DNA from 3 places in the Hydrogenophaga sp. H7 genome. Region 2 is predicted to be linked to each of the others. Evidence: predicted binding sites of a transcription regulator. Region 2 holds the regulator's gene; each other region holds the start of a gene.
The links. Region 2 encodes sigma-54, which starts transcription at its own class of promoters, with help from an activator protein. Its sites were predicted from a motif close to TGGCANGNAANCTGCTTT; they were not measured.
Positions count from the first base shown of each region.

Region 1: the regulator sigma-54 is predicted to act here: its motif matches at 3,156-3,173, upstream of BC358_RS11455 (DUF2126 domain-containing protein).
Region 3: the regulator sigma-54 is predicted to act here: its motif matches at 2,533-2,550, upstream of BC358_RS09005 (ammonium transporter).

Region 1 covers NZ_MCIC01000015.1:13,206-20,873, reverse strand. Annotated here, with positions in the region: gene BC358_RS11465 (circularly permuted type 2 ATP-grasp protein) at 1-708, opposite strand, end outside; gene BC358_RS11460 (ComEC/Rec2 family competence protein) at 754-3,126, opposite strand; gene BC358_RS11455 (DUF2126 domain-containing protein) at 3,252-6,770, shown strand; gene BC358_RS11450 (circularly permuted type 2 ATP-grasp protein) at 6,794-7,668, shown strand, end outside.
Region 2 covers NZ_MCIC01000020.1:171,313-178,980, reverse strand. Annotated here, with positions in the region: gene BC358_RS21565 (class I SAM-dependent RNA methyltransferase) at 1-1,256, opposite strand, end outside; gene BC358_RS21560 (RNA polymerase factor sigma-54) at 1,253-2,872, opposite strand; gene lptB (LPS export ABC transporter ATP-binding protein) at 2,885-3,634, opposite strand; gene lptA (lipopolysaccharide transport periplasmic protein LptA) at 3,670-4,269, opposite strand; gene BC358_RS21545 (thiol:disulfide interchange protein DsbA/DsbL) at 4,447-5,085, opposite strand; gene BC358_RS21540 (SPOR domain-containing protein) at 5,156-5,824, opposite strand; gene argS (arginine--tRNA ligase) at 5,839-7,512, opposite strand; gene BC358_RS21530 (PsiF family protein) at 7,628-7,668, shown strand, end outside.
Region 3 covers NZ_MCIC01000012.1:522,815-530,482, forward strand. Annotated here, with positions in the region: gene argH (argininosuccinate lyase) at 1-157, shown strand, start outside; gene BC358_RS08990 (HDOD domain-containing protein) at 263-1,402, shown strand; gene BC358_RS08995 (hemerythrin domain-containing protein) at 1,450-1,959, shown strand; gene BC358_RS09000 (DUF2867 domain-containing protein) at 1,987-2,502, shown strand; gene BC358_RS09005 (ammonium transporter) at 2,631-3,833, shown strand; gene BC358_RS09010 (EmrE family multidrug efflux SMR transporter) at 3,856-4,191, opposite strand; gene BC358_RS09015 (MFS transporter) at 4,283-5,806, shown strand; gene BC358_RS22100 (putative motility protein) at 5,819-6,022, opposite strand; gene BC358_RS09025 (GNAT family N-acetyltransferase) at 6,198-6,743, shown strand; gene BC358_RS21820 (hypothetical protein) at 6,818-7,054, shown strand; one part of gene BC358_RS09030 (IS3 family transposase) at 7,104-7,356, shown strand; one part of gene BC358_RS09030 (IS3 family transposase) at 7,356-7,668, shown strand, end outside.

The DNA of each region.
Region 1 (7,668 bases), on a different contig from region 2:
GGCGCTGTTGTACATGCCGGGCGTGAGCACCACCACCGTGGGCTCGGCGGTGGTGGCGGGGCTGACCGCGCGCAGGGTCTCCAGCAGCAGGTCGGGGTAGTGCGCGACCGGCGCCACGCGGTTCTGGCCGAACAGGTCGGGGAACAGCCGCATCATCATCTTGCGGTCTTCCAGCATGTAGCTCACGCCGCTGGGCACGCGCAGGTTGTCTTCGAGCACGTAGTACTCGCCCTCGCCTTGCGCATTCGGTGCCCGCACGATGTCGACGCCCGCGATGTGCGAGTAGATCTGGCTGGGCACCTGCACGCCCATCATCTCGGGGCGGAACTGCGCGTTCTGGAAGATCTGGTCGGCCGGGATGTGGCCCGCCTTGATGATCTCCTGGTCGTGGTAGACGTCGTGGATGAAGCGGTTGAGCGCGGTCACGCGCTGCACCAGCCCGGCCTGCATGCTCTTCCACTCGTGGGCGGGAATGATGCGCGGGATGAGGTCGAAGGGGATCAGGCGCTCGGTGCCGGCGCCGTCCTCGTCCTTGGCGCCATAGACCGCGAAGGTGATGCCGACGCGACGGAAGATCATTTCCGCCTCCTCGCGGCGCGATGCCATGACCTCCTCGGGTTGTTGTGCCAGCCACCGTGCGTAGTTCAGGTAGTGGGCCCGCACCTCGGTGGGCGAGGCGTTCATTTCGTCAAACATCGGTCGGCTCATGGGCTTTTTCTCCTGCACCCAGCATAGCAAGGAGCGGGCCAGTGGTCACCCGCCGGGGTCCGCCTCATCGCCCTCGTCCGCCACAGGCGCACCCGGATGGTGCCAGTAGCGGCGCACGGCATCCCGGTGGCAATGCACGCTCAAGGGCTCATCGCTGCGCCACAGAGCCGCACCACATTGGGGCGATGCCACCCACCGCATGCCCCGCGCGTCGTAGCGGTCCCGGACCACCGGTGCCGGGTGCCCGAACCGGTTGCGGTAGCCCGACTGGACCAGCGCCACCGAAGGCCGCAGGGTGTTGAGCAGCACCGGGCTGCTGGACGAGGCACTGCCGTGGTGCGGTGCCAGCAGCAGGTCGGCCCGCAACTGCGGTTGCGCCAGCGCCAGCCGGGTTTCGCGCTCGGCATCCAGATCGCCGCTGAGCCAGGCCCAGCGCCGGCCATTGCCCACGCGCAGCACGCAGGACATGGCGTTGCTCGGCAGCCGTCCCTGGCCGGCGGCATCGAAATGTTCGGGCGACGGGTGCAGCAGTTCAAAGTCCACCCCGTCCCAGTGCCAGCGCTGACCGGCCAGGCAGCGCTCACCCTCGCCGGAAGAGGACAGCCAGCGCGCCCTTGGCCAGGCCGCGTGCACCGCGCCCGAACCACCCGAGTGGTCGCTGTCGCGGTGGCTCACCACCACCATGTCGGGCGCCTCGCCCAGCGCGCGCAGCAGCGGCACCACCACCCGGTCGCCAGCGTCGCTGCCGGGGCCGTAGCGCGGACCGGTGTCGTAGAGCAGGCTGTGGCCGGCGGTGCGCACCAGCACCGCGCTGCCCTGCCCCACGTCGACCGCCAGCACCTCGAACTCGCCTGCCTTGGGCCGGGCGGGCGACCAGGCCAGCATCGGCGTCAGCAGCACCAGACCAGCCGAGCGCAGGGACCAGGGCAGGCGCAGCACCAGCAGCAGCCCGCCGGCCACTCCACACAGCGCCAGCGGCAGGGGCGGGATGGGCTGAAACAGCGTGGCCCAGCGCCAGCCGCCCAGCCACTCCAGACACACCACCAGCCCCTGAACGGCCCACGCCGCCAGATCCCACAGCGGCGGCACGATCACGCCCAGCATGGCCAGCGGCGTGACCACACCCGTCACCCAGGGAATGGCCAGCAGGTTGGCCACCAGCCCCGCCAGCGACAGCTGCCCGAACAGCAGCACCCCCAGCGGCGCCAGCGCCACCGTGACGACCGCCTGCTCGCGCAGCAGGCGGCGCACCGGCCCCGCCTTCTGCCGCGATCCCGAGGCGAACAGGATGCCCACCGCCACAAAGCTGAGCCAGAACCCCGGCTGCACCAGCGCCCAGGGGTCCAACGCCAGCACCGCCACCATCGCCAGCAGCCAGACCAGGGGCCAGGGCCACTGGCGCACGCCCTGCCGCAGCCCCACCACCAGCGCCAGCATCAGAACCGTTCGTTGCGCCGGCACGCCCCAGCCCGAAAACAGCGCGTAGGCCGCCGCGGCCGCCACACCACCCCAGGCCGCCGCCCGCGGTGCCGGCACCGCCAGCAGCACCCCCGGCCACGCATGGGCCCAGCGCCGCCAGCCCCAGCCGATGCACGCCGTGGCCAGCCACGCAAACACGGTGACATGAAGACCGGAGATGCTCATCAGATGAGCCACACCCGTGTCGCGAAACAGGGTCCAGTCGCTGCGCTCGATCGCCGCCTGGTCGCCCACCACCAGCGCCGCCAGCACACCGGCGCTGCGCGGGTCCTGCACACGCGCAGCGATGCGGTCCGCCACCCACTGGCGCGCCGCTTCGACCGGGTGGCTGCCGCTGGTCCCGAGGAACAGCGGCGCCGGGTCGCGCGGGCCATCGCGCAGGTAGCCGGTGGCGCCGATGCCCTGCTCCCAGAGCCAGCGCTCGCGGTCGAAGCCATGGGGGTTGGAGGCACCGTGCGGACGCTTGAGACGCACCGTCAGCCGCCAGGCGTCGCCCGCGCGCCAGGTGCGTCCCGCCCCCCGACCCCGGAAGTCGCTGATCAGCAACCGTGGCGGCAGGTCCACCGCCTGGCCGTCCCGCGTCGCCGATTCGACGGTGAACTCGAAGCGGTCGTTGTCGGCGCCGCGCTGGGGCATGGTGGCCACCTGCCCGGTGACCACCAGGTTCACGCCTTCCAGACCGGTGGCCAGCGCCTGCGCCTGGTGGCGCGCAGCGCGCAGGCCCGTTGCTCCGGCTGCCGCGAGCGCACCCGCCAGCAGGGCGGCGCCCAGCGCAAGCCCGGCACGTCGCCTGGCCCCGACCCGTGCAGCAACGCCGGCCAGCAAGAGCGCCGCCGCCAGCAGCCCCGCGTACCCCGCCACCGGCCACAGCCGGGCCTGCAGCAGTTGCAGGGCCACGCCCAGCACAGCACCGGGCAGCACCGCCCACAGCGGGTGCATCAGGCGATCCGCCGGACAGCCGTGCGCCGTGGCGCGGGACTTGCTTGGTTGTGTCGAACGCGCGCGGCAACCCGCCCTGGCAGCGTTTTCATTGTTTGTGACTCCCTGTTGAAAGTGACCCCAGCATGGCCATCCATGTCGCCCTGAGCCACATCACCCATTATCGGTACGACCGCCTGGTCAAGCTCGGCCCGCAGGTGGTCCGCCTGCGCCCGGCGCCGCACAGCCGCACCAAGGTGCTGTCGTACTCGCAGAAGATCGAACCGGCGGGCCACTTCATCAACTGGCAGCAGGACCCGTTCGCCAACTACCAGGCGCGCCTGGTCTTTCCCGAGCCCACCACCGAGTTCAAGGTCACGATCGACCTGGTGGTCGAGATGGCGGTCTACAACCCGTTCGACTTCTTCCTCGAACCGCGCGCCGAGAAGTTTCCGTTCACCTACGACGAGGCTCAGAAGCAGGAACTGGCCCCCTACCTGGCCACCGCACCGATGACGCCCCTGCTCAAGGGCTATCTGGAGCAGGTCGACCGCAGCGAGCAGCGCACCATCGACTTCCTGGTCGGCATCAACCAGAAGCTCTGGAAGGACATCGGCTACACCATCCGCATGGAGCCGGGCGTGCAGACGCCCGAAGAGACGCTCACGCTCAAGAGCGGCTCCTGCCGCGACTCGGGCTGGCTGCTGGTGCAGCTGCTGCGCCACCTGGGTCTGGCGGCGCGCTTCGTCTCGGGCTACCTGATCCAGCTGACCCCCGACGTGAAGGCCATCGACGGCCCCAGCGGCCCCGAGCAGGACTTCACCGACCTGCACGCCTGGTGCGAGGTGTTCCTGCCCGGCGCCGGCTGGATCGGCCTGGACCCGACCTCGGGCCTGCTGGCCGGCGAAGGCCACATCCCGCTGGCCTGCACGCCGCAGCCCTCCAGCGCCGCGCCGGTCGAGGGCGGCGTGGACAAATGCGAGGTCGAGTTCAGCCACCACATGGCCGTCACCCGCATCTACGAATCGCCGCGCGTGACCAAGCCCTACACCGAAGACCAGTGGGCCGAGGTGCTGAAGCTGGGTGAGCAGGTCGACGCCGATCTGGTGAGGGGCGACGTGCGACTGACCCAGGGCGGTGAGCCCACCTACGTGGCCGTGAGCGACCGCGACGCCGCCGAATGGAACACCGACGCGCTGGGCCCCACCAAGCGCGGCTACGCCACCGAGCTGCTGGGCCGCCTGCGCGAGCGCTACGGCGACGGTGGCTTCGTGCACATGGGCCAGGGCAAGTGGTACCCGGGCGAACAACTGCCGCGCTGGGCGCTGTCGGTGTTCTGGCGCGCAGACGGCGAACCCTGCTGGACCAACCCCGCCCTGCTGGCCGACGAGCGCGACGAGGCCCACTACAGCGCCGACGACGCGCAGCGCTTCACGCAGGCGCTGGCGCGCCGGCTGGGCCTGTCCACGCAATACATCACCCCCGGTTACGAGGACACCTGGTACTACCTGTGGCGCGAGCGGCGCCTGCCGGTGAACGTCGACCCGTTTGACAGCAAGCTCGACGACGAACTGGAGCGCCAGCGCCTGCGCCGTGTGTTCGGCCAGGGTCTGGACGCCACCGTGGGCTACGTGCTGCCGCTGCAGGCCTCGGGCCACGGCCCGCTCTCGAACAACGGAAAGAGCAGCTTCCACCGGGTCAGCGGCACGGTCTGGTCCACCGGCCCCTGGTTCTTCCGCGACGAGCGCATGTACCTGATCCCAGGCGATTCGCCCATGGGCTACCGGCTGCCGCTGGATTCGCTGCCCTGGGTGTCGATGGGCGACTACCCCTACCACATCGAGCAGGACCCGCACAGCGCGCGCGACCCTCTGCCCTCTGGCGCGGCGCTGCGCCACCAGGTGCACCCGCACACCGTGGGTGGCGGTTTCGCCGAAGGCGGCACCGTCTCGCTGCAGGGCACCGACTGGTTCGACGAACAGGGGCCGGGCAACGAAACCGAGGCACTCGGCCTGCGCCGCGGCCAGCCGCACCCGGCCTCTTCGCCGGCGCAGCAGCTCTCGTCCCGCTTGCCGCGGCGCGGCGAATCGGCCGCCTGGCTGACCCGCACCGCGCTGGTGGTGGAGGCGCGCGACCCGCAGCGCGCCAACGGCCCCAAAGCCGAGAAGGCCAGCGGCGGCAAGGTCCAGCACCTCTACGTGTTCATGCCACCGATGCAACGGCTGGAGGACTACCTCGACCTGCTCTCCGCGGTCGAGGACACAGCCGAGCGCCTTGGCGTGAAGATCGTGCTCGAAGGCTACCCGCCGCCGCGCGACCCGCGCCTGACGATGCTGCAGGTCACGCCCGACCCCGGTGTGATCGAGGTCAACATCCACCCCAGCAGCAGCTTCGCCGAACTGGTCGAGCGCACCGAGTTCCTCTACGAGGCGGCGCACCAGACGCGCCTGTGCGCCGAGAAGTTCATGACCGACGGCCGCCACACGGGCACCGGTGGCGGCAACCACTTCGTGCTCGGCGGCGCCACGCCATCGGACTCGCCCTTCCTGCGCAAGCCCGAGCTGCTGGGCAGCCTGGTCGCCTACTGGCACAACCACCCCTCGCTGTCCTACCTGTTCAGCGGCCTGTTCATCGGCCCGACCAGCCAGGCGCCGCGCGTGGACGAGGCGCGCAACGACCAGCTGTACGAGCTGGAGATCGCGCTCAACCAGATCGAACAGAACCGACAGCGCTTCGGCCAGGACATGCCGCCCTGGCTGGTGGACCGCACGCTGCGCAACATCCTGATCGACGTCACCGGCAACACCCACCGCAGCGAGTTCTGCATCGACAAGCTCTACTCGCCCGACTCGTCCACCGGCCGCCTGGGCCTGCTGGAACTGCGGGCCTTCGAAATGCCGCCGCACGCCCGCATGAGCATCGCCCAGCAGCTGCTGCTGCGCGCCCTCATCGCGCGCTTCTGGCAGCAGCCCTGGCGCGGCCAGCTCACCCGCTGGGGCACCGAGCTGCACGACCGCTTCCTGCTGCCGACCTTCATCCGCATGGACTTCGAGGACGTGCTGGCCGATCTGGCCGGGGTGGGCTACCGCTTCGACATGGCCTGGTTCGAGCCGCACTTCGAGTTCCGTTTCCCGCTGGTGGGCCAGGTGGCCGCGCGCGGCATCGAACTCACGCTGCGCAACGCGCTGGAGCCCTGGCACGTGATGGGTGAAGAAGGCGCACCCGGCGGCACGGTGCGCTATGTGGACTCGTCGCTGGAGCGCATCGAGGTGCGCCTCAGCGGCTACAACGACAGCCGCTACGTGATCACCTGCAACGGCCGCGCCCTGCCCCTGCAGCCCACCGGCACCGCGGGCGAACACGTGGCCGGTGTGCGCTACAAGGCCTGGAACCCGCCGTCGGCGCTGCACCCGTCGATCGGCGTGCACGCGCCGCTGACCTTCGACATCGTCGACACCTGGATGCACAAGTCGCTCGGCGGCTGCCAGTACCACGTCGCCCACCCGGGCGGCCGCAACTACGACAGCTTCCCGATCAACGCCTACGAGGCCGAAAGCCGGCGCCTCTCGCGCTTCTTCCAGATGGGCCACACCGCGGGCAAGCTGGTGGTGAACGCGGCGACACCCAGCCGGGAGTTCCCGTTCACGCTGGATTTGCGCCAGTGATCGCAGCCACGGGTCTTTGAAGGATGCAACGGCCCGAACCGCCCCGGGGTCCCCCAAAGAAGGAGCCACGGGCATACTCCAGAGCCGTGACCCCGGAAGAATCCAGAGACAACCTGTTCGACGAACTCAGCCCCGAATCCCCCGGGGACTGGGCCCTGTCGTGGTCGGTGCCCGCCGACGCCGGGCACCGCGACGAGCTGCGCGACAGCGGCGACCCGCGGGCCCTGGCCCCGCGCTGGGGCCGCTTCTTCGACCACGTAGGCACCGACGGTCTGGCCGACCTGAACCGCCGCGCCGAGAACCTGCAGCGCCAGATCCGCGACAACGGCGTCACCTACAACGTCTACGCCGACGCCGCCAGCGGCCTGCAGCGCCCCTGGGCGCTCGACCTGTTCCCCATGATCGTGGACCCGCGGGAATGGGCACAGATCGAGGCCGGCGTGCTGCAGCGCGCGCGCCTGCTCAACGGCATGATGGCCGACCTCTATGGCCCGCAGGAGTTGCTGCGCCGCGCCCTGCTGCCCACGGCGCTGGCCCAGGGCCATCCAGGCTACCTGCGCGCCATGAAGGGTGTGACGCCGCCGGGCAACACCTGGCTGCACATCGCCGCCTTCGACCTCGCGCACGGTCCCGACGGGCGCTGGTGGGTGGTCGGCCAGCGCACCCAGGCGCCCTCGGGCCTGGGCTACCTGCTGGAAAACCGCATCGCCATCGCGCGGCAGTTCCCCAAGGCCTTTGCCGGCATGAAGGTGCAGCGCCTGGCTGCCAGCTACCGGGCGCTGATGGACGGCATCAAGGCGCTGTCGCCCGAGGGTGAGGACGCGCGCATCGCCCTGCTCACGCCCGGCCCCTACAACGAAACCTACTTCGAGCACGCCTACCTGGCGCGCTACCTGGG
Region 2 (7,668 bases):
TTCCACAGCGGCACGCGGCGCGACTCCTTGAAACGCATCTTGCCGGGCAGCTTGAGGTCGGGCGTGAGCAACCAAGCGCTCCAGCCGGCGTAGTGGCTCTTCCAGTGCGTGGCCAGCTGTGCGAAGAAATCGCTGCCGTCGCTGCCATCGGCCATCTGGGCGCTCTCGCGGCCTAAGCCGGGCTCGGGAGCGGCCTTGGCACCCACGGTGAAGGTGCGGGGCGCACGCGCACCGCGTTCGGCCGCCCGCACCTGGGCGCTCTGCCCTGCCACCCCGGCAGCCGCAATGCGCTCGCCATAGGGCGGGTTCAGCAGCATCACGCCGGGCTTGTCGGTCGGCGGCATGCGCTGCAGCGCGTCACCGCCACGCAGCTCCATCGCGAAGGCCACACCCGCGCGTTCGGCGTTGCGCTGCGCGAAGTCGACCATGCGGAAGGCCACGTCACTGCCGAACACGATGGGCTTGCGCCCGGCCGGCCACTCGCGGCGCTGCTTCGCGGCCTCGTCCTTGAGGGCGTGCCAGACGTGTGGCTGGAACGGCAGCAGCTTCTCGAACGCGAAGCGGCGCTGCAGACCGGGAGCGACCCGCAGCGCGATCTGTGCCGCCTCGATCGCCACCGTGCCGCTGCCGCAGCAGGGGTCGTACAGCGGCACGATGTCGTCCAGCGATTCGGCTTCGGCACCGTTCCAGCCGGTGGCGGCGATCATGGCCGCGGCCAGCGTTTCCTTCAGCGGCGCGTCGCCCTTGTCCTCGCGCCAGCCGCGCTTGAACAGCGGCTCGCCCGAGGTGTCGATGTAGAGGCTCACCGTGTCGGTGGTCAGGTGGGCGTAGAGCCGCACGTCGGGCCAGGTGGTGTTGACGCTGGGGCGCTCGCCGCGCTTGTCGCGGAAGCGGTCGCAGACTGCGTCCTTGATCTTGAGCGCCGCGAAGTTCAGGCTCTTGAGCGGGCTGTGCTGCGCCGTGACCTCGACCTTGATCGTCTGCTGCGGCGTGAACCAGATTTCCCAGGCGACCTCGCTGGCGGCCGCGTACAGGTCGTTCTCGCTGCGGTAGCCACCGTGCCAGAGCTGCACCAGCACGCGCTGCGCGAGCCGGCAGTGCAGGTTGAGCTTGAGCGCGTCGCGCCAGGACGCCAGCAGCGCCACACCGGCGCGCGACTTCTGCACCGCGGTCTCGCCCGTGATGCGCGTGACTTCGGCGGCGAGGTAGTCCTCCACGCCGGCGGCGCAGGGGAGGAAAAGATTCAATTGGTTCAAAGCGCTTTTCTCAGGTTCGCCGGCGCGATGCGCAGCGCCTCGCGGTATTTCGCGACCGTGCGGCGCGCGCACTCGATGCCCTGCTCCTTGAGCAGGTCCGAGAGCTGGTTGTCGGACAGCGGCTTGGTCGGCTCTTCGGACGCGATGAACTGCTTGAGCAGGGCGCGCACCGCCGTGCTCGACGCATTGCCGCCGGTCTCGGTTCCCAGGCTGGAGCCGAAAAAGTACTTGAGCTCGTAGGTGCCGAACGGCGTGGCCATGTACTTGGCCGTGGTCACGCGGCTGATGGTCGACTCGTGCAGGCCCAGCTCGTCGGCGATCTCGCGCAGCACCAGCGGGCGCATGGCCAGTTCGCCGTGCATGAAGAAGTTGCGCTGGCGCTCGACGATGGCGCTGGAGACGCGCAGGATGGTGTCGAAGCGCTGCTGGATGTTCTTGATGAACCAGCGCGCTTCCTGCAGCCGCTGCTGCATGGCCGCGTGGCCCGCTTCGCCGCCGGCCTCGCGCCGCCCCCGCAGGGCGTTGGCATAGACGTCGTGCACGCGCAGGCGCGGCATCACCTCGGCGTTGAGCGAGACCTTGAAACCGCGACCGGCGCGGGTGACGATCACGTCGGGCACCACCACGTTGCGCTCGACGTCGACGAAGCGCCGGCCCGGCTTGGGCTCCAGGCGGGCGATCAGCGCCAGCGCGGCGCGCACGGTCTCGTCGTCGTGCCCGGTGGCCGCACACAGGCGCTTGATGTCGCGCTTGGCCATCAGCTCCAGCGGCTGCTCGCAGATCGCCAGCGCCGCGCGGGCGGAGGGCGTGTTGCGCAGCTCCATGATCTGCAGCCGCAGGCACTCGCCCAGGTCGCGCGCGCCCACGCCCGTGGGCTCCATCTGCTGCAGCCACTGCAGGGCCATGCCCAGGCGCTGCTCAATGGCCTCGACTTCGTCGAAGCGCGGCTCTTCGTCGGCCGGCCGGCCCGCGGTCAGGCGCCAGCAGGCGCGCGCCAGCTCGTGCAGGCTGTCCTCCAGATACCCGTCGTCGTTGAGCGACTCGATCAGGAAGTACAGCGCCGCGCTGTCCTCGTCCGACAGGCGCAGGCAGCGCGCCTGCTCGTGCAGCTGGTCCTGAAGGCTAACCGGCACACGGGCCAGGTCGGCGGCCGTGGCGGTGTCGTCGTCGTCACCGCCGGAACCGCTGTTGCGCGCGGGTGCATCGCCGCCCCATTCGCTGTCGTCGGGCGCCATCTCGACGGTGCCGTCGCCTTCCCAGCTTTCTTCGACCGGCGCGGCGCCGTCCAGCCGACTCTCGACCTCGTCGCTGGCGCTGTCTGCGCTGTCGGCCTGGGTGGTGCGGGTGTCCGGTTCGGCGCTGCGCAGCTCGACCACCGGCTGCGCCGCTTCTTCCAGCTGCTCGCCGGCGACCACCGGTGCGTCCGCGGTCTGCACGCCGAAATCTTCGCGATCGGCCACTTCCTCGCCCCGTTCCAGGAACGGGTTCTCGTCGAGCATCTGCTCGACTTCCTGAGCCATCTCCAACGTGGACAGCTGCAACAGGCGGATCGACTGCTGCAGTTGCGGCGTGAGCGCGAGGTGCTGCGACACCCGCAGCGACAGACCTTGCTTCATCGGCTCATTCCGTCACATGCGGAAGTTCTCGCCCAGGTAGACGCGGCGCACCTCGGCGTTTTCGATGATCTCGGCGGTGGTACCGCTGGCCAGCACATGACCGTCGCTGATGATGTAGGCGTGGTCGCAGATGCCCAGGGTTTCGCGCACGTTGTGGTCGGTGATCAGCACACCGATGCCGCGCGACTTGAGGAAACTGATGATGTGCTGGATCTCCAGCACCGCGATCGGGTCGATGCCGGCGAAGGGCTCGTCCAGCAGGATGAACCGCGGCCGGGTGGCCAGCGCGCGGGCGATCTCCACGCGACGGCGCTCACCGCCCGAGAGGGCGGGCGCGGGCGAATCGCGCAGGTGGTCGACGCGCAGCTCCTTGAGCAGCTCGTCCAGCCGGGCATCGATCTCGCGCGCGGACAGCGGCTGGCCGTTCGCGTCCTGCTGCAGCTCCAGCACGGCGCGCACGTTCTGCGCCACCGTGAGCTTGCGGAAGATCGAGGCTTCCTGCGGCAGGTAGCCCAGCCCCAGCCGGGCACGGCGGTGGATGGGCAGGGACTCGATGCGGTGACCGTCCAGCAGGATCTCGCCACCATCGGCCCGCAGCAGGCCGACGATCATGTAGAACGACGTGGTCTTGCCGGCGCCGTTGGGACCCAGCAGTCCCACCACCTCGCCCTTGTCCACCGACAGGGACACGTCCTTGACCACCTTGCGGCTGCCATAGGACTTCTTGAGTCCCCGGACCTCCAGACGGCTGTGCGACGGCATGCCGCCCGACGGACTGGCGCTGGCGACGGTCTCCGTCACTTCTTGGGCTCGGTGATCTTGCCGCTGGGACGCAGCGTGGCCGGATCGGTCGCCGGGGCGGCGGGGCCGTTCTTCTCCTCTTCCGGGATCGGCGTGAGCATGGCGCGCACGCGGCCGGTGGGGTTGGCAGCGGTCTTGCTGGTGTCCCCACCCTTGACCGTGAACACCTCGGTCAGGCTGTTGTAGAGGATCTCGCTGCCCACGCTCTGGTCGTTGAGCAGGGTGCCGCGGTAGCGGCGCAGCACCGCGCGACCGGTGAACAGCACCGTCTGCGCCTTGCTGTCGTATTCGATGCGATCACCCTCGCCCTCGATCCATTCGTCCACGCCTTCCCGCTTCTGGCGGAAGAAACCGGCCTTTTCGGGGGTGCCCAGCAGCAGACCGTACTGATTGCCTTGCGGGTCCTGGCGCACGTCCAGCTTGGCACCGCGCATCAGGATGGTGCCCTTGGTGATCACCACGTTGCCTGTGAACACGCTGGTCTGGCGTGTCTCTTCGTAGCGCAGCGCATCGGCCTCCACGTTCATGGGCTTGTCCTTGTCGGCCTTTTCGGCCAGCGCCAGCAGGGGCAGCATCAGGCCAATGACGGCCAACATCCGGGCGATGGAACGGGGGGTTGGTGCGTGTGGGTGCATGGCGTTTGAGGGCACAGATCTTGCATTCATTGTAGCGGCGCCCAGAGCGTTTCGCCGCTGCGCCGGCACATTGTGCCCGCCATGAAACCAGGAAGCCCGCACAGGGCGGGCTCCGAAGGGAAGAGGGTCAGAAACCGGTCAGCCTTTGCGGGCCTCGGCAATCAGCGAGTCCGCCACCAGCAGGGTGCGCGGCCCTTGTCCGCCCACATAGAACTTGCCGGCGATGCCCAGGGCGGGCGTGCCTTCCACCTGGTAGGCGTCCTGCAGACCAACGGCCTTCTCCGCCAGCTTGGCAGCCTGGCCATTGAAGATGCCCAGAAACTGCTCGCGGTTGACACCCTGTTTTTCGATCCAGGCGGTGATGGCGGGCGCGGTCGTCAGCGGCTGGCGCTCTTCGTGGATCGCCTTGAACACCTTGACGTGCAGCGTGTCCACCAGGTTCAAGGCCTCCAGCGTGAAGTACAGGCGCTGCATCGGCACGAAGTTCTGGTTGAAGGCCACCGGCATGCGGCGCACCGTCACATGGGCCGGTTTGCGCTTGATCCACTCATGAAAGACCGGTTCAAAGTTGTAGCAGTGGATGCAGCTGTACGCGAAGAACTCGACCACCTCGACCTGCCCCGCCGGGCTCTCGGTCGGCGCCGGCTTGGCCAGCCGCTGGAAATCGGTGCCTTCCTTGAAGGCCACGCGCTGGGCCAGGGCCGGCGACAGGGTCAGCCCGCTGGCGGTGGCGGCACCAGCCACCAGGAGGCTGCGCGAAAAATCTCGACGATGCATGGAATCGGACTCCTTGAAATGACCTGAATCAGGCTCCCGGGACAGCGAAAAGTTCCTCGGTACCGTGCAATCAGCGCTGCACCCGCACCAGCGCCGCTTCCACCCCGTTCACCTCCAGCTGTTCGCGCGTGGCCTCGGCCATGGCCTTCTGGCCAAATGGTCCCATGCGGACACGGAACACGGTGCGCCCCGCCTGCTCGCGTTCGGTGATGGTGGCGTCCATGCCCAGCATGGCCAGCCGTGCTTTCTGCGCCTGCGCCTCTTCGGGAGACTTGAATGCCCCCGCCTGCACGAAGTAGGAGAAGGGGTCGGCCCCCTGCGCAGCCGCGGGCTCCGACGCCCCTCCGGCCTTGGCCCTCATGAGGTCGCCCAGCGGATCGCTGTCCGGCTTGGTGGCCGCGTCAGCGGCTTTGGCGGCCGGCGCCTTGTCGGGCTCCGCCGCTGAGGCGTCCTTCGGTGCCGCGTCGCCGGCGGCCGGCGGGGTCGTTTCGACTGGAGCCGGCAGCGGCGGCGGCTTGTTCACCAACCCGGCGTTCGGGTTCCAGCCCTTGTTGCGTTCGGCCTCGGCCGCATCGTCGGCCGGCTTGCGGGTGACACCGCGGTCCACGAAGGGCACCGGCACGCGCGTCACATACACAGCCACCGAGAGCGCCAGGCCCAGGCCGACGAGCAGGCCAACCACGAAGCCGACCAGGGTGCCACCACGCTGAGCGCGGGCCTGCGGGAATGAAATGTTCATGGGAGGTGGGAGGTTCACATCTTCTGCGGGGCGCTCACGCCCAGCACGGCCAGGCCATTGTGCAACACCTGTGCCGTTGCCCGGACCAGCGCCAGACGGGCGCGTTTGACCGCTTCGTCGTCCACCAGGATGCGCTCGGCGTCGTAGTAGCTGTGGTAGGCCGCGGCCAGCTCGCGCAGGTAGAAGGTCACGTCGTGCGGCGCAAAGCCCTCGGCTGCCGCGGTCAGCATGGCCGGGTACTTGGCCAGCAGCAGCATCAGCGACTGCGCGGCCGGCGTATCCAGGGGCGACAGGTCGGCGCCGGCGAGCGAATCCACGTCACCGCCCCAGGCCGCCAGCACCGAGCAGATGCGCGCGTGGGCGTACTGCACGTAGTAGACCGGGTTGTCGTTGTTCTTCTGCACCGCCAGGTCGACATCGAAGGTGTATTCGGTGTCGGGCTTGCGGCTGAGCAGGAAGAAGCGCACCGCGTCCTTGCTGGTCCACTCGATCAGGTCGCGCAGGGTCACATAGCTGCCAGCGCGCTTGCTGATCTTGACCTCTTCGCCGTTGCGCACCACGCGCACCATGGTGTGCAGCACGTAGTCCGGGTAGCCCTGGGGGATGCCCACGCCCGCGGCCTGCAGGCCGGCGCGCACGCGCGCAATCGTCCCATGGTGGTCGGTGCCCTGGATGTTGATGACCTTGGTGAAGCCGCGCTCCCACTTGGCGATGTGGTAGGCCACGTCGGGCACGAAGTAGGTGTACGAACCGTCGCCCTTGCGCATGACGCGGTCCTTGTCGTCGCCGTACTCGGTGGACTTGAGCCACAGCGCGCCGTCCTGCTCGTAGGTCTTGCCGGCCTCGCGCAGCTTCTGCACCGTCGCGTCCACGCGGCCACTGGTGTAGAGGCTGGATTCGAGGTAGTAGTTGTCGAACTTCACCGCGAAGGCCTTGAGGTCCAGGTCCTGCTCGTGGCGCAGGTAGGCCACGGCGAACAGGCGGATGTCGTCCAGCGCCTCGGGGTCGCCGCTGGCGGTGAATTCGCGGTCGTCGGAATGCACCGTCGTCTTCGCCAGGTAGTCGTTGGCGATGTCCTGGATGTAGTCGCCGTTGTAGGCGGCCTCGGGCCATTCGGCATCACCGGGCTTGAAGCCCTTGATGCGCAGCTGCGTGCTGGTGGCCAGCGTCCCGATCTGCACGCCCGCGTCGTTGTAATAGAACTCGCGGTACACGTCCCAGCCCTGGGTTTCATACAGGCTGCAGATCGCGTCGCCCAGCGCGGCCTGGCGGCCGTGGCCCACGTGCAGCGGGCCGGTGGGGTTGGCCGAGACGAACTCCACCATCAGGCGCTGGCCGTTGGACGGCTGGACGCCGAAGGCCTCGCCGGCCTGCAGCACCTCGGTCACGATGGCCTGCTTGGCCGCGGGCTTGAGCCGCAGGTTCAGGAAGCCGGGCCCGGCGATCTCGATGTCGGCCACCCACTGCTGGTAGACGGGCAGCGCCATCAGCGCGGCCTTGAGCTGCTCGCCCAGCTGGCGCGGGTTGGCTTTCAGCGGTTTGGCCAGCTGCATGGCGGCCGTGACGGCGTAGTCGCCATGGGCGGCGACCTTGGGCGATTCGAAGGCGGCCTTGTCGCCGGCACCGGGCGAGAGCTGGTCCAGCGCCTGCGCGAGGCCGGCCAGCAGTTCCTGTTTGATCTTGAGCATAGGGACGGGATTTTAGGTTCGGGAAAGCCCTGCCCCCGGCTGTCAGACAGCCTTAAGACAAACGCGGGTATCGTTTCCGGGCCCGTTTCGGGCGCTTCACCCCACAAGGCACCACATGAAACAACTGCTGACCCTGCTCGCCCTGACCGGAACCCT
Region 3 (7,668 bases), on a different contig from region 2:
GCTGGCCGTGCTGCAGGGTTTCAACGCGTCGATCGAAAAAGACGTGTACGAGTGCCTCAGCCTGCGCGGCAGCCTGAACGCCCGCAACACCCTGGGCGGCACCGCGCCTGCCCAAGTCAAGGCGCAGATCGCGCGCCACCGCACCCGCCTCGCCTGACAGCGGTCAGCCGGCCAGTTCCCTCAAGACTGGCGCACAGATGCCGATCTACGGGGGTGAAAAAGTCCGTGGCCCACGGACACTCATCCCTGAACGGAGGTTGTCTTGTCCCTGCTCATGTACTGGATGGCCGGTGTGCTGGCGCTGGCCCTGGCCTGGTGGTTCTTCCGCCGCCCACCGGTGAAAGCGGCGCCCGCACGACCCATCGCTGCACAGCACAGCAATGCCCCCGCGCTGCGCGCCGCCGCCCCGACACCCTCGCCCGCCGTCCGTGAAACCACCCTGCCGCCGGCCGAAGCCATGCCGGCGGAACTCGCTGGATTCCGCTGGCTGCGGGAACAGGACATCGACCCCGCACGCCGCGACGCCCTGCTGGCCGCCTTCCGCGGCATCCCGCGCCCCCCGCGTTCGATGCAGAAGCTGCTGTCGCCGGATTTCGTGGCCAAGGCCGGTTCCGCCGAACTCAGCGAACTGGTGATGGGCGAGCCGCTGATCGCCGCCAAGGTGCTTTCAACGGTGAACTCGCCGATGTACGGGCTGCGCACCCCCGTGACCAACATCGGCCATGCGGTGACCTTCCTGGGCATGAACACCGTGCGCAGCATCTGCCTGCAGTACATGCTGGCCGAGGCCTTCAAGCCCAAGCTGGCCGAGGCGCAGCGCTGCTTCGACGCCATCTGGCAGGCCAGCGCCATCGCCAGCGAACTCTGCGTGCGGCTGGGCAAGGCGCTCAACCTGCCCGATGTGGGCAACCTCTCCACCCAGGTCGTGCTCAGCTTCGTGGGGCAACTGGCGGCCGCATCCCTGATTCCCGCCTCGCGCCTGGAGCCGTGGCACCACCAGAACCGGTTGCAGCGCGCCCACACCGAGCAGGAACTGCTGGGCCTGAACGCCAGCGAAATCGGCAGCCTGCTGATGAAGTCCTGGGAGCTTCCCGAGAGCCTGATCGACGAGGTCTGCGGCGTCGGCCGCCAGCTGGCGACGCCTTTCATGGTCACCGACCGCGCCCGGGCACCGCGGTTTGCGCTGGGCTATCTCTGCGCCCGACTGGGCGAGCACTTTGCGCTGGGAGAGCTCGACAGCCTCGAAGGCTACGACCCGGCGCTGGACATTGCCGCCGACACCCACCACCTGCGCGCCAGCCTGGCCCACCCCGCCCTGGCCCGGCTCGATCAGGCGCTGGCCGCGCCCGAACTGCAGGCCGCGCTGGACCAGATGATGGGCCGCGCCACCGCCGAGGCTTGACCCCGGTCAAGCGCCCGGGCAGTGGTTTGCAGCTACAGTGACGTCCCATGGAAGCGACCACCACCCCCGAAGCCCCCGCCCAGGCCACCACCGGGCTGGACTGGACCCCGCAGCTGCAGACCGGCGACGGCCGCATGGACGACACCCACGAAGAGTTCGTGGAGATGCTCAACCGGCTGCTGGCCACCCCGCAAGACCAGCAACTGCCGCTCTACCTCGAGTTCATCGAGCACACCAAGGAGCACTTCGCCCAGGAAGAGCGCTGGATGGTGGCCACCGGTTTCGCGCCCGACAACTGCCACGCCGGCCACCACGCCACCATCATGGAAACGCTGCACGCCGTGGTGGAGCACTACGAAAAAGACGACAAGGAAATCATCACACGCCTGGCCGAGGCGCTGGTCGAGTGGTTCCCGCAGCACGCCGCCACCATGGACGCCGGCCTGGCGCTGCACATGAAGGACGTGGGTTTCGACTCCCGCACCGAAACCCTGGCCGACCCCAGCCGGGTGCGCCCGGCCACCATGAGCGGCTGCGGCAGCGTCAGCTGCTCCTGACCGCCACCGGGCGGCTACAGTGGGTGGATGAACACACCCACCGCCGTCGCCCCGCCCGCGGGCAGCCGCATCGCCCTGCGCCTGGAAGGCGCCGACTTCCACGATGCCTGGGCCATCGACGCCGCCGAACCCTCGCTCAGCGCCCTCGGCCAGTTCCTGAAATCGGCCCGGGCGACGCCGCGCTGGGTCGATGCCTGCATGACGCTGCGCAACCGCGCGGTGCAACTGGTGGGCCTGAAGAACCTGGGCGAACTCTCCGGCATCCACCCCGCCCGCCCCGACGCCGACTACCGGCCTGGCGAGCGCGTGGGCATCTTCACCCTGTTCGAGAACACGCCCGACGAGGTGCTGCTGGGTGACCGCGACAAGCACCTGGACGTGGTGGTCTCGGTGCATTGCGCCCGCCCAGCCGGACAGCCCGTGCGTGTGACGGTCACCACCGTGGTCCACACCAAGAACCGGCTCGGACGGCTCTACATGCTGCCGGTCAGGCCCATGCACAAGCTGATCGCGCCGTCGGTGCTGCGCGCGATCGGTGCATGACGCACCACTCTTGCAGAAGAACCTCTCCATTGGTGCGTTTTTTGCTTTGACATGGTGCGATTCGCCATGCAGATCCTGTTTTGGCGCCAATCACGCACCAAAAAACGCTTTCTGCACGGAGATTCCTCATGGACGCACTCAAACAGGGCGCCGACGCCCTGTTCATCCTGCTCGGCGGGATCATGGTTCTGGCCATGCACGCCGGTTTCGCCTTTCTTGAACTCGGCACGGTCCGGAAAAAGAACCAGGTCAACGCCCTGGTCAAGATCCTGGTCGACTTCTCGGTCTCGACCATCGCCTACTTCGTCGTCGGCTACGGCGTCGCCTACGGCACGCACTTCTTCATCGGCGCCGAAACGTTGGCCCAGAAGAACGGCTACAACCTGGTCAAGTTCTTCTTCCTGCTGACCTTTGCCGCCGCCATCCCCGCCATCATCTCCGGCGGCATTGCCGAACGTGCCAAATTCTGGCCGCAACTGATTGCAACGGCCGTCATCGTCGGATTTTTCTATCCGTTCTTCGAAGGCATCGCCTGGAACGGCCACTTCGGCGTGCAGGCCTGGATCGAGGCCGCCACCGGCGCCACGTTCCATGACTTCGCCGGCTCCATCGTGGTGCACGCGGTCGGTGGCTGGATCGCCCTGCCGGCGGTGGTCTTCCTGGGCGCCCGCGCCAACCGCTACCGCAAGGACGGCGGCATCTCGGCCCACCCGCCCTCGAACATTCCGTTCCTGGCGCTCGGCGCCTGGATCCTTTGCGTGGGCTGGTTTGGCTTCAACGTGATGAGCGCGCAAACACTGGACAAGATCTCGGGTCTGGTCGCGGTCAACTCGCTGATGGCCATGGTCGGCGGCACGCTGGCCGCGCTGATCGCCGGCAAGAACGACCCCGGCTTCGTGCACAACGGCCCGCTGGCCGGTCTGGTGGCTGTGTGCGCGGGCTCTGACCTGATGCACCCGCTGGGCGCGCTGGTGGTCGGCGCCGTGGCGGGCCTGCTGTTCGTGGTGATGTTCACCGCCACGCAGAACCGCTGGAAGATCGACGACGTGCTGGGCGTCTGGCCGCTGCATGGCCTGTGCGGCACCTGGGGCGGCATCGCCGCCGGCATCTTCGGCCAACAGGCGCTGGGAGGTCTGGGTGGCGTCAGCTTCGGCGCGCAACTGATCGGAACCGCGATGGGCGTGACCTGGGCGCTGCTGGGTGGGGTGGTGGTCTACGGCCTGCTGAAAGCCACCCTGGGCCTGCGGCTGGACCAGGAAGAGGAGTACGACGGCGCCGACCTGAGCATCCACAAGATCAGCGCCACGCCGGACCGCGAAGTCAGCTGGTGAACCCGGGCCGGGGCGGTGGCGCTCAGTGCGCCACCGACGTCGAGAACAGGTTGATCACCACCACGCCGGCAACGATCAGGCCCATGCCGATCAGCGCGGGCGCATCCAGCGTCTGGCCGAACACCCACCACGCGATCAGCGAGATCAGCACGATGCCGACGCCCGACCAGATGGCGTAGGCCACGCCGGTCGGCACACTGCCTAGGGTCTGCGCCAGACAGTAGAACGAGATGGCGTAGCCGATCACCGTGGCCACGCTGGGCCAGAGGCGGGTGAAGCCTTGGGAGGTCTTGAGCAGGGAGGTGGCGATCACCTCGGCGACGATGGCCGCGCCGAGGTAGAGGTAGGCGGCTTTCATGAAGGGAATCTACCCCGGGGGTAATCCGCGGCCGGGAACCACCAAAGCCCCGCGTCAAGGGTCCGCCGCCCGCTTGCCATAGAGTGGGCGCATGCCGCCGGATCGCCCGCCTGAACACGACTCGACCGCCCCCGCCAAAGCCACCCCCCGCGAATGGTGGGGGCTGGCCGCCATCGCCCTGCCCTGTCTGGTCTATGCCATGGACCTGACGGTGCTCAACCTCGCGGTGCCGGCGCTCAGCCGGGCGCTGGCGCCCAGCGCCTCGCAGCTGCTGTGGATCATCGACATCTACGGCTTCCTGGTCGCCGGTTTCCTGATCACCATGGGCACGCTGGGCGACCGCATCGGGCGCCGCCGGCTGCTGCTGATCGGCGCGGCCTTCTTTGCCGCGGCCTCGGTGCTGGCCGCGTTCGCGCGCACGCCGGCCGAACTGATCGTGCTGCGCGCGCTGCTGGGCATCGCCGGCGCGACGCTGGCGCCGTCCACGCTCTCGCTGATCCGCAACATGTTCCACGACGAGACGCAGCGCCAGTTCGCCATCGGCGTGTGGATCACCGCATTCTCGGTCGGCAGCGCCATCGGCCCGCTGGTTGGCGGCTGGCTGCTGGAGCATTTCTGGTGGGGTTCGGTGTTCCTGCCCGCGGTGCCGGTGATGGTGCTGCTGCTGGTGCTGGGGCCGCGCCTGCTGTCCGAGTACCGCGACGAGAACGCCGGCCGCATCGACGCCGCCAGCGTGCTGCTCTCGCTGGCGGCCGTGCTCGCCACCATCTACGCCATCAAGGCCATGGCCGAGGCCGGCCCCAGCGCGGCGCGGCTGGCGCTGCTGGCCACGGGTGTGGCCGTGGGCTGGGTGTTCGTGCGGCGCCAGCGGGTCATCGACTACCCGCTGCTGGAACTGCGGCTGTTCGCCATCCCCACCTTCCGCACCGCCATCGTGGCCTACGCGCTGTCGTGCCTGGCCATGTTCGGCGTCTACATCTTCATCGCGCAGTACCTGCAGATGGTGTTGATGCTCACGCCGCTGCAGGCGGGATGGGCCACCGTGCCCTGGGCCGGCGGCTTCGTGTTCGGCTCGCTGGTGCTGGCGCCGAAGATGGCGGCGCGCTACGGCCCCGGCCCAGTGATGGTCTGTGGCCTGGCCGCTGCGGCCGTGGGCATGCTGCTGATGGTGGGCGCCGACGGCCCGTGGGCGCTGTGGGTGCTGGTGGCCGGCATGGTGGTGGTCAGCCTGGGCATGGCACCAGTGTTCGCCGTGGGCACCGAGCAGATCATCACCTCGGCGCCGCCCGAACGCGCGGGCGCGGCCTCGTCCATCGCCGAAACGGCCTCGGAGTTCAGTGGTGCGCTGGGCATCGCGCTGTTCGGCAGCGCGGGCACGCTCATCTACCGCCACCAGCTGGGCGGCGCGGGGTTGGCCGATGTGCCGGCGCAGGCGCAAAGCACGCTCGGCGGCGCCCTGGAAGCCGCGAACCGGCTGCCACCGGACATGGCCCAGACGCTGGTGAGCGCCGCGCAGGCTGCGTTCACCGACGCGCTGCAGTTCACCGCGCTGGCCAGCAGCGTGCTGGTGCTGCTCGCCAGTGTGCTGGCCGCGCGGATGCTGCGGCGGCCGTAGCCGCCCCGCGGGTCACACCATTGTGTTGACCTGCGTGCCCACCGGGCCGCTGCCCGCCAGCGGCAGGTTGCCGGCCACCCCATTGAGCAGCGTGGCCGCGGCCGACTCCTGCGTCTGCATGGCCTCCTTGAGCACCGCGATCTGCACCTGCTGCTCGGCCGCGCCACGGCGCGTCTGGGCCACGCGGTCCACGACCAGGGCGGGAGAAACGGACATGTCCATGGGAAATCCTTTGAAGCTGTTCAGCCTGTATCGGCCGGTGGGACAGGCGGCTTGAACTGGCGGCGCTGCTGGCCCCGGTGCGCCGCTTGCCTCACTGGTAACAAAACGAACAAAATGGCCGCAGAGCCATTCCGGCCAGACCCCACACGCCGCCCGGGGAGGGAGCGACATGACAGCAGAGGCACCGGCGCACCGGTTTCACATCCGCGTTGACCGCAAACTCACGCACCCGCAGGTGCTCGGCCTGCTGGACGAACACCTGGCCGGCATGCGCGCCGCCTCACCGCCCGAATGCGTGTTCGCGCTGGACCTGAACGGCCTGCGCCGGCCCGAGATCACCTTCCTCACCGCCTGGCGCCTGCCGCCGGACGCCGCGCCCGGCACTGAACCCGAAGCCGTGGGCGAACTGGTCGCCATGGGCGCCCTCAAGGAACTCACGCCCACCACCGCCACCGCCGGCGGCCACGGCGAACTCAAGTCCATGCGCACCAGCGCGCGCCACCTGCGCCAGGGCGCCGCGCAGGCCATCCTGACCGAACTGCTGACCCTGGCCCGTGAACGCGGCTACGCGCGAGTCAGCCTGGAAACCGGCAGCACGCCGGCGTTTGAACCGGCGATTGCGATGTACCGGCGTTTCGGGTTTGTGGAATGCGGGCCGTTTTCGGATTACCGCGAGGATCCGTTTAGTCGGTTTATGAGTACGGAGCAAATATGAACAGCAAGCTTCAAAATCTGATGGCATCTAATTTGCTGAAACAAGAACGTCAATAACTATCAAAGAGTTCAAAAATGGAACTACCCTACAAAAGACGCCAGAAGCAAAAAAGCCAAATTATCCCGGAAGCTCACACCAACACGCAAGGAAGGGCACCCAAGGTCGTTTCCACAGTTTTGTCACTATTCTCAAAAACCCTACTCACCTTCTTCGCATCTCTTGCGGGTGCAGTCATCGCAAGTTTTGCAAGCATCTACTTCACACTAACAACACTTGAGGCGTTTAAAGCTGAAGAGTTGAAGTCCCCTTGAAAACCTGAACCACCCGGAAGTAGAGAATTCCCCAAGACGGAGTCTCTACATGAAGAAATCCAGATTCAGCGAAGCGCAGATAGTCGGCATCCTCAAGGAGGTCGAGATGGGTGCCAAGGTCGGCGAGACGTGCAGGAAGCACGGCGTGAGCGAGCCGACCTACTACAAGTGGAAGAGTCAGTTCTCTGGCATGACGGTCTCGCACCTGGCGCAGCTTCGGCAACTGCAGGACGAGAACGCCAAGCTCAAACGCATGTATGCCGACCTGGCGCTCATGCACCACGCGCTCAAGGACGTTGTCGACCGAAAGCTCTGACCCCGGAGCGTCGCGAGATGGTCGTTCAAGCCCTCATGGCCGAGCACGGCATGAGCGAGCGCCGAGCCTGCCAGGCCAGCGGCATTGCCCGCTCCACACTGCGCTACCGACCCATTGCGCGCGACGACTCCGGGGTCATCACCTTCATCCAGATGCACATGGCGCTCAACCCGCGCCACGGCTTTGGCCTGCTTTACGACAGTGCCCGCCACCAAGGCAAGCCCTGGGGCAAGACGGTGCTTTGGCGCGTGTACTGCGAGCTGCGGCTGAACCTGCCACGGCGCGGCAAGAAGCGTTT